2 regions of the Paraburkholderia caribensis genome follow, and region 2 is predicted to be linked to the other one. Evidence: predicted binding sites of a transcription regulator. Region 2 holds the regulator's gene; the other holds the start of a gene.
What was found. Region 2 encodes FliA, which starts transcription of late flagellar genes. Its sites were predicted from a motif close to CTAAAGTTTNNNNNNNNNNNGCCGNTA; they were not measured.

Region 1 (4,423 bases), on a different replicon from region 2:
TCGTGAAAAGTGATGCCCGAGCTGGAAAGCCATATTCTCGTCCATCTTGCCGATGAAGGCCGGATGATAGGCGCCCGGCGCGCCTAGATCAGGATCACGTGGTCGCTGAGCTGGACGCAATTGCGTCCGCCGCGTTTCGCGCTGTACAGCGCTTCGTCGGCATCTCTCGCCAGTTGCTCGATGGTGGCGTCGCTCGCGGCCATGCACGCGACACCGATACTGCATGTGTAGCCGGGCAGCGTCGCGTCGTCTTTCTGCGCGACGCGCCGGCGGATACGCTCCGCATGGTCCCTCGCCTCGTCGGGAGGCACGCGCGGCAGCAGCACGGCGAACTCCTCGCCGCCCCAGCGCGCGACATGCCCCGGCGCCGGCAACATGTCGGCGACGCGCTTCGCGAAGTCGATCAGAATGCGATCGCCCGTGGCGTGCCCATACGTGTCGTTCACCTGCTTGAAATGATCGAGATCGATCAGCAGCAGCGACAGCAATCCGCCCGTGCGCATCGCCTTCTCGCGTTCCTGTTGATGCGCGCTCAGAAACGCGCGACGATTCAGGAGCCCCGTCAGCGGGTCCATGAACGACTGCTGCTCGAGCTGATTGCGCAGCCGCTCCATCGCGGCGAACAGCAAGCCGACCGTCACCGTCAGCGACATCAGCGCGCCCGTGATCAGATAGATCTTCTGGATCAGGTCGGGAGCGAACAGGCCCACGCTCGCCCAGGCCGGGACGAACATCGACAGGCCGCGCGCCGCCGTCACCGCCGTCTGCACCAGCAGCATCGAGCCGACGTAGAGCGCCGTATTGCTGCCTTTGCCGAAACGCAGCATCGTGAAGCTGTTCAGCCCGAACGTCGCCGTCAGGATCGCGGACATGCACAGCGTGCGTCCCGCCACGGAAGGATGAACCCACGTCATCCAGCTCATGGCGATCACGCCCGTCACGAGCAGCAGCGCGACGAAGCGGCGCGAAGGACGCAGCCCATAAAACAGCTGACCGCCGATAAGCCACAGCCCCGTGCCGAGAATCAGGCCGACGTTGGCGACGACAATCGAAAGCCAGTCGCCGATGCCGCCGCGCAACGCAAGCAATATCGCCGACAACGACACGGCCAGCGCACCTGACGCCCAATGCCCGACGCCGCGAATGTTTGCCGGAAAACCGCGCCCCAGCGAAAACATGACGAGCGCCATCAAGCCTGGCATGACTGCCGACATCAGAATGACGGTGCGAAGATCAAAGGCTGGCATACGGCTCCGGAAGCGGGCTCGCGACATGAAACGCATCCGTCTCATGTGCGCTTGCGGGACAACCTCGCAATATACCTCAGGCCGCGCCGCCGTCACTCCAGCAGTTTCAGCACGGTCTGCGGCATCGAGTTGGCCTGCGCCAGCACCGAGATACCCGCCTGCTGCAACACTTGCGCCTTCGACAGATTCGCTGTTTCCGTCGCGAAGTCCGCGTCGGTGATTTGCGAACGCGCCGAACTCATGTTCGTTGCTTGCGTGTTCGTCGTCGAGATGGCGGCCTGAAACGTGTTCTGCGTCGCGCCGAGCGTTGCCTGGAAGGTATTGACGCTCGTGAGAACGCTATCGATCGTGCTCATCGCCGCCTGAGCGCCCGATGCCGAAGAAACCGACAGCCCGCTGATGCCGAGGCTGCCTGCATCCCATTTCTGCGAGCCGAAGTCGGCGGTGATCTGCTGGTTCTCGAATGCGCCGATCTGGAAGTTGATCGTACCGACGCCGTTCAGAACGGCCTGGCCGTTGAACGTGGTCTGTTGCGCGACGCGCGTGATTTCCGTCAAGCGGGTCGACACTTCCGACTGCAGGTTCACCAGCGCGGTGGAATCGAGCGAGCCGTCGCCCGCCTCCACTGCGAGCTGGCGAATGCGCTGCAGGTTGTCGACGATCGATTGCAGCGCGCCGTTCGTCGTCTGCACCATCGAAATGCCGTTGTTCGCATTCGCCGCCCCTTGCGTCAGCGCATTGATCGACGCCGTTTGCGTTGTCGAAATGGCGAGACCGGCCGCATCGTCGGCGGCCGTATTCACACGCTTGCCCGACGACAGGCGGCTGATCGCCTGCGAGAGCGCGCTTTGCGAGCCCGACAGGTTGTTCTTCGCCGTCAGCGACATGATGTTGGTGTTGATGTTCAGCATTCGCTTCCTCGTTCCTCAATAACTGCCATTAAAGACCTTTCGCATCGCCGGCCTGCCAATACATTCATTAGCGGCGTTGCTTCTTTTCTAACGGTTCGATAACGGCAAAATTGAGAGCGCAAAACCTTTCATTCATGCCATTTACGCTTACTTCAACTTTCTTACCGACTATTTTTAAATGAATAAAAAAACCCGCATGTGCGGATCGCGCATGCGGGTTTTGCATCAGCAGCAATGCATCAGAACTTGTGGCGAATCCCCACAATCGCGATCTCTTGCGTGCTCGTGCCGTTATAGCCGTACGAGCCAATCGACGCCTGCGCTGCCTGGGTCGTGCCATCGGACAGACGCTGCGTGCCGTTGGCATGCTGATACGCTGCGACGGCGTAGAAGTCGGTGCGCTTGGACAGGTTGTAGTCCGCGCCGATGCTGACCTGGTGATAATGCGCCGACGTATCGCCCGATGCCGCCGTGTACGCATAGCCCACGCCCGCGATCAACGCAGGTGTTGCCTGGTACGCGACGAATGCCTTGCCGCTGTTGTACTTCTCGGTCGTCGAGAAGCTCGAGCTTGCATCGGCCTTCAGTTGCGTGTTGCTGTACGACGCGCCCAGCGTCACGGAGCCGAGTACGTACTGACCGCCCAACTGGGCAATGCTGACCGACTTCGCGCTCACGTAACCGTCGTTGATGTGGCTGTCGAAGATCGAGTCCGTCGTGCTGCTCGCCCAGCTCGTACGCCCGCCCGTTGCGGAGTTGTTGGTTGCGCGCAGATAACCTGCCGCCAGCGACAGATTGCCGACAGAGTACGTCGCTGCGCCGCTATACGTATAGCCTTGTCCCGTCTGGCCAGCCACGCCGCTGAATGCATACAGGCCTTCGAACTGGAAGCCCGCGTAGTTCGGCGACACATACTTGACCGCGTTCGACACGCGCGCGCTATTGTCGTTGTTGTCGACGTCGCCGGGCGTCGCGAACGTGGAGCCGAAGTAGTTGTCGGCGGTGACGCCCTGAACCGTATCCGTGATGGGATCGTACTGACGGCCCAGCGTGACGGTGCCCCACTTGTCGCCCTGGAAGCCGACGTACGCCTGGCGGCCGAACAGGCGCGAACCCTGGCCCATCTTGTCCGTGCCGACATCGAAGCCGCTTTCCAGCGCGAAGATCGCCTTCAGGCCGCCGCCGAGATCTTCACTGCCCTTCAGGCCCCAGCGGTCGCCGCTCAGGTTGCCGTTGATCATGCCCGTCAGGTTGCTGTTCGAATCGGCGTTGTGCACGTAGCCGATGCCTGCATCGATAAGCCCGTAGAGCGTGACGCTGTTCTGTGCGTGAGCCGCGATGGTCATCGAGCTCAACGTGAATGCAACAGCCGCAATTGCAGTTCTTTTCATCTGTTCCTCTATCACTCGTTTAAAAATGTATTGCGACCGCGAGAATACAGGTGCGTAAAAATAGATAAATTACTTGTTGGTTATATGCAACTCATTAGTTTTCCTGTCTTTTATAAAGCAAAAAAAGGCCATGTGAACTCACATAGCCGAAGTCCGGAACCATTATTCATCTGCGTGGAAAAGAGAATATGAAGCGAATTCCAGACAGGCGCCAATCTAGGTGACGCAATTTTTGAAGTCAACGCGTGAGGCCGCATGACGCGTTTCCGAATCTTTCTTTCTTGCAGCGAATAAGCGGAACGACCGCACGCCAAATAGCGTCCACGCGCCGTTGCCGGAACAACTTCCACGCGTTGCGATGTCAGACAAGCCAATCGGACCGATCTGGATGATTCGCTTGGCGCGAGCACACACGCGCTTCACAGCCACCACAACTCCCAAGCCAAACTCGGCCTTTCGTTGTAGGACAACGTATAATGCAGATAAATCTCGAAAATCCCCAGGAGCGCTACATGGCCGCGTCTGCAGCACCAGGTTCGACCCCACGGCGGGCACGCGGGAGCCTTGCTGATCAGGTCGTCGCCTATGTCAACGAGCAGGTTGCTTCGCACGCGCTCAAGCCGGGCGATCAACTGCCGACCGAAACGACGCTGATGTCCTTGCTCGGCGTCAGCCGCACCGTCGTGCGCGAGGCCATTTCGCGTCTGCAGGCCAATCGCGTGATCGAAACACGTCACGGGATCGGCAGCTTCGTACTGGAGCCGCGCCGCGAGCCGCTCGGCCTGGACATGGTGCCCGCCACCACGTTGAACGATGTGCTGTCAGTGCTGGAATTGCGCATCAGCCTCGAGACGGAATGCGCGGGGCTCGCCGC
Region 2 (4,423 bases):
ACGTCGACGGCCACGGGCGCGTCGGGCGACGCCAATGTGAATCTGTCGGGGCTGTCGTCGCATTTGCACAGCCTCGCGAGCGCCGGTTCGTCGGACATCGACACGGCGCATGTCGAGTCGATCAAGTCGGCGATCAAGAACGGCACGTTGACGATCGACTCCGGCAAGATCGCCGATGGCGTGCTGGCGACGGCGCGCGACCTGTTGCAGAAGAAGAGCCAGTCGTCCGGCAACTGATGGACGCACCGATGGACGGTGCGGCGGGTGCCGGGCGGTAATTGTGACAAATCCGGTTTGCGTGATGCGCGAGCCGGTGCCTAGCGAGTTGCTTTGTGATGAAAGACGCCCTGCTTGCCACCGTCATTGACGAATATTCCGCTGTGGAGCTGTTTGCTTCCGTCCTCGCTGCAGAGGAGAAGGCGCTGACCACGGTGCATCCCATCGACACGCTGCCGCCCATCGTCGAAAAGAAGATGGAGTTGGTGGAGCGGCTCTCGACGCTGGAGAAGGCGCGGGATTCGCAGCTGGCGGAGTTGGGGTATCCGGGCGGATGGAAGGGGATGGAGCTGGCGGTGGCAGCTGATTCGCGGCTTGCGACGCAGTGGTCCTTGTTGCAGAAGGCGGTTGAGCGGGCGCGGCGGTTTAATACCACGAATGGTGCTTTGATTCGGACTCGAATGGAGTACAACCGGCGGGCGCTCGCCGCGCTGAACGTTGCGGTTGGGCCCGAGCGGGGGGCGCTTTATGGGCCCGATGGGCGGGTTCCTGCATTCGGAATGTGAGTTTTTTGCGAAGGGGGTGCTCCCCTTCTGGATTCCCTGGTTTTTGTTTTTTTACCTGGCCGGTGCTCGATCTGAGTATCGGCTTTTTGGTTTTTGCGTTTTGCGTTTTGGTTTGTCTGCGACGCTGGGTGGGTTGCGTAGGTCTTGCGCTCGCATCCTTTCGCTTTTGCTTTTGCTTTCGCTGGCATCCGCGATTCGTTAGCTCGCGTCAACCGTTGCCCCTGTGCGGGGCGGCACCTACTTTTCTTTGCCGCCGCAAAGAAAAGTAGGCAAAAGAAAGCGGCTCACACCGCCAATTCTTGACGTTTACCCACGGGCCCCCAACGTCCCCACACTTCACACGACAGTGCCTCGATTGGTGCCCGTCGCCAACGCTTCGAATAAACGCCTCACCCACTTCACGCACCCGTACAAGGGCTGGCGTCAGCGAATGGTACGTGCCGCCCAGGTGGCAAACTGTGTGTAGGTTGTCGCGTCGTATAGGGTACCGCTCTTACAAGGTGGGACGCGTGCGCAATCGGTCTGGAGTGAAGCGCGTGGAGCACCGAGGGCCGACACACAGTTTGCCACCTGGGCGGCGGTGGACTATCTGGCGTGGCGTGCTGCGACGCGGGTGCGTGAAGCGGGTGAGGCGCTCATTCAGCGCGTTGGCAACGAAGGTGGGTCACGTGATTGCCGTGTGAAGTGTAAGAACCTTTGGGGGCCCTCAGGCAAGAATTAGTGCTGGCGGTGTGAGCCGCTTTCTTTTGCCTACTTTTCTTTGCGGCGGCAAAGAAAAGTAGGTGCCGCCCCGCACAGGGGCGACGCGTGAAGCACGCTAACGTAACGCGGATGCCCGCGAAAGCGAAAGCAAAAGCAAAAGGATGCGAGCGCCAAACCCAGATAACCCGCCCAGCGCCGCAGCCAAACCAAAAAGCAAAAGCCGACCTTAAAGAAAGATCGGCTCTCGAAGAGTAAGAAACGAGCAAAGCAGCCCGCAGGGCAAAAAAACAAAAGCAAAAGCAAAAATCAACAGCGCATCAGCTAGTTTCAGCAGAAGCCCATGCCTGCTCCCGCAAACGAGTCCTAAGCCTTGCAACAGCTTGCGAATGCAACTGACAAACCCGCGATTCGCTGACTTCCATCACCGCGCCGATCTCGCGCAAATTCAACCCACGCTCATAATACAGCGACATCAAGAGCTTCTCCCGCTCGGGCAACCGGTCAATCGCCTCGACCAGAGCGCCACGCAAAGACTCATCGAGCAATGCCGACAACGGATCGGAATGATCAACGCAGTACCGGTCAAGAAACGGCTCATCATCGGCCGAACGATCAAAGTCTTCGTAATAGATCAGCTGACTGCCGTGCAGATCCTGCAACATCGACTGATACTCATCGAGCGGCATCTTCAGATGCTCAGCAATCTCGGTCTCGCTCGCCGAGCGCCCGAGCGACTGCTCAACCTGATGCACAGCCGACTCCACCTCGCGCGACGTGCGCCGCAAACTCCGCGGCAACCAGTCATTACTGCGCAACTCGTCGAGCATCGCGCCGCGAATCCGCTGGCTCGCGTATGTCTCGAACTGCGCGCCCTGGTCTTCCTTGTAGCGGCTCGCCGCATCCAGCAGACCAATCATGCCCGCCTGAATCAGATCGTCGAGATCCACGCTCGCCGGCATCTTCGCCACGAGCTGCAAGCCGAGACGGCGCACCAGCGGTGCGTACTTCGTCAGAACCTCGGCTTGCGAGATTTTTCCTTGAGCGTTGTACATCGTGCTCCCCTTGTCCTTGCCTTCACGCGTGCTGCGCTGACGGTTGATCGGCGTATTGCGCCGTTGTTACGGTCGTCGGCGGCACGCCATGCGTCCGTGACGAAATCGCTGGCCGCATCGGCCAGTACTGCAGTTCGGCTGCGATATGACGGAAATCGCGCGCAGCAGGTGCCGATGGGAACGCATCGACGACACAACGCGACAACTCCATGGCCCGCGCCATCAAAGGATCGGCCGCCACGCAGCCAGCATCTTCAAGCGACACAGCGAGATAACGCCCCGCCACGCCCGCCAGGTTCTCAAACGCAGTGTGTGCATCGGCCACGCTCTGCACGTGATTCACGAGCACGCGGAACTGTGCGATCGCGTGCGCAAAATGCAGACGCTTCATGCATGCATACGCATCGGTGATCGCCTGCGCCGCGACACGCGTCACCACCATCACGTCGTGCGACTGCATCGCGAGCGCCGACAGCGAGCCTTCGCGGTCCACCTGCGCGTCGATCAGCACCACGTCCGCCGGTCCGCTCAGCACCACGCCCATCTGTTCGCGCGTGCAGCTCTCGCGATTGCCGCGCGACGCGTTGAGCACCGCGAAGCCCAGCGCGTGCCGTCCAGCCGCCTCGTCGAGCGTCATCTCGCCGCGCATCACGGCAGCGACATTGCCCGCGCCGCGCACGCCGCCCAGCATCGTGCTCACCGAACGCGCGCCGAGACTTTCGTCGATGACGAGCACATCCTTGCCCTGCTCGGCGAGCGCAGCGGCGAGATTCACCACCGTCGTCGTCACGCCTACGCCGTGCGAGCCGCCTGCGACCGCTATGACCCGCGAGCCGGAGCGCGCAAGCAGACGCCGCAGTCCTTCAGCCTGGTCCAGCACGAACTTATCCAAAGCGAACCTCGTGCAGATCGGCGGTCGAGCGGGCCGACAGGGCCGACAGCAACGCCGGCACGTCCTCGTCCTGTGGGACGAACGGCGAGTTCTCGCGCGGAATGCAGAAGGCGCTCTTGATCAGGAATTTCTTCGTCGCGACGTACAGGTTCTCCGGCACCTTCTGTCCCGTCGACACGTAGTGCACGGGCAGCTTGTAGCGAATCACCGTATCGAGCACGCTGCCCAGGTTGGTCGCTTCGTCGAGCTTGGTCAGGATGCAGCCGGCGAGCGGCTGTTGGTCCGGTGCGTTCTGGTACGCCTGCACGACTTCGTTCAGCGTGTCGCCGTGACTCGTCGCGTTCAGCAGCAGCAGGCGCTGCACGGGCTGACCCGCGCGGCACAGCATCGAGATCTGATCCGAAACCAGACGATCGCGCTGGCTCATGCCGATCGTGTCGATCAGCACGATATGTTTGTTGCGCAGCTCGGAGAGTGCGAGCTGCAGGTCGGCGCTGTCTTTCACGGCATGCACCGACACGCCCAGAATCTTGCCGAAGATACGCAGTTGTTCGTGACCGCCGATCCGGTAGCTGTCGGTGGTGAGCAGCGCGACCTTGCTGGCGCCGAAGCGCATCACGCAGCGCGCGGCGAGCTTGGCCGTGGTCGTGGTCTTGCCGACGCCCGTCGGGCCCATCAGCGCGAACACGCCGCCGCGCTCCATCAGCGCGTCTTCGTTTTCCATCACGGGCACGTTCGATTCGAGCACCGTCTTGACCCACTCCATGCCCTCGTCCATGCCTTCGACTTCGGGCAGGTTGTCGATCACCATCTTTACGAGCTGCGCCGAGAAGCCGGCCGCGAACAGGTGCCGCGTCAATGCGGCATGCGTCGGGCTGCGGCGCTGGCGGTCGGCCCACACGAGACCGGCGAACTGTTCTTCCATCATGCCGCGCATGGAGGTCAGTTCCTGCATCACGGTCTCGTTGACAATCTGCTCGATGCGCGACTTGATC

Region 1: the regulator FliA is predicted to act here: its motif matches at 2,247-2,273, upstream of C2L66_RS32525 (flagellin domain-containing protein).

Annotation. Positions count from the first base shown of each region.
Region 1 is NZ_CP026103.1:675,507-679,929, reverse strand. Features, by position in the region: gene C2L66_RS32530 (GGDEF domain-containing protein) at 84-1,247, opposite strand; gene C2L66_RS32525 (flagellin domain-containing protein) at 1,340-2,158, opposite strand; gene C2L66_RS32520 (porin) at 2,398-3,549, opposite strand; gene C2L66_RS32515 (FadR/GntR family transcriptional regulator) at 4,062-4,423, shown strand, end outside.
Region 2 is NZ_CP026101.1:3,504,890-3,509,312, forward strand. Features, by position in the region: gene flgM (flagellar biosynthesis anti-sigma factor FlgM) at 1-237, shown strand, start outside; gene C2L66_RS15650 (flagella synthesis protein FlgN) at 336-782, shown strand; gene C2L66_RS15655 (RNA polymerase sigma factor FliA) at 1,802-2,536, opposite strand; gene C2L66_RS15660 (nucleotide-binding protein) at 2,559-3,428, opposite strand; gene flhF (flagellar biosynthesis protein FlhF) at 3,421-4,423, opposite strand, start outside.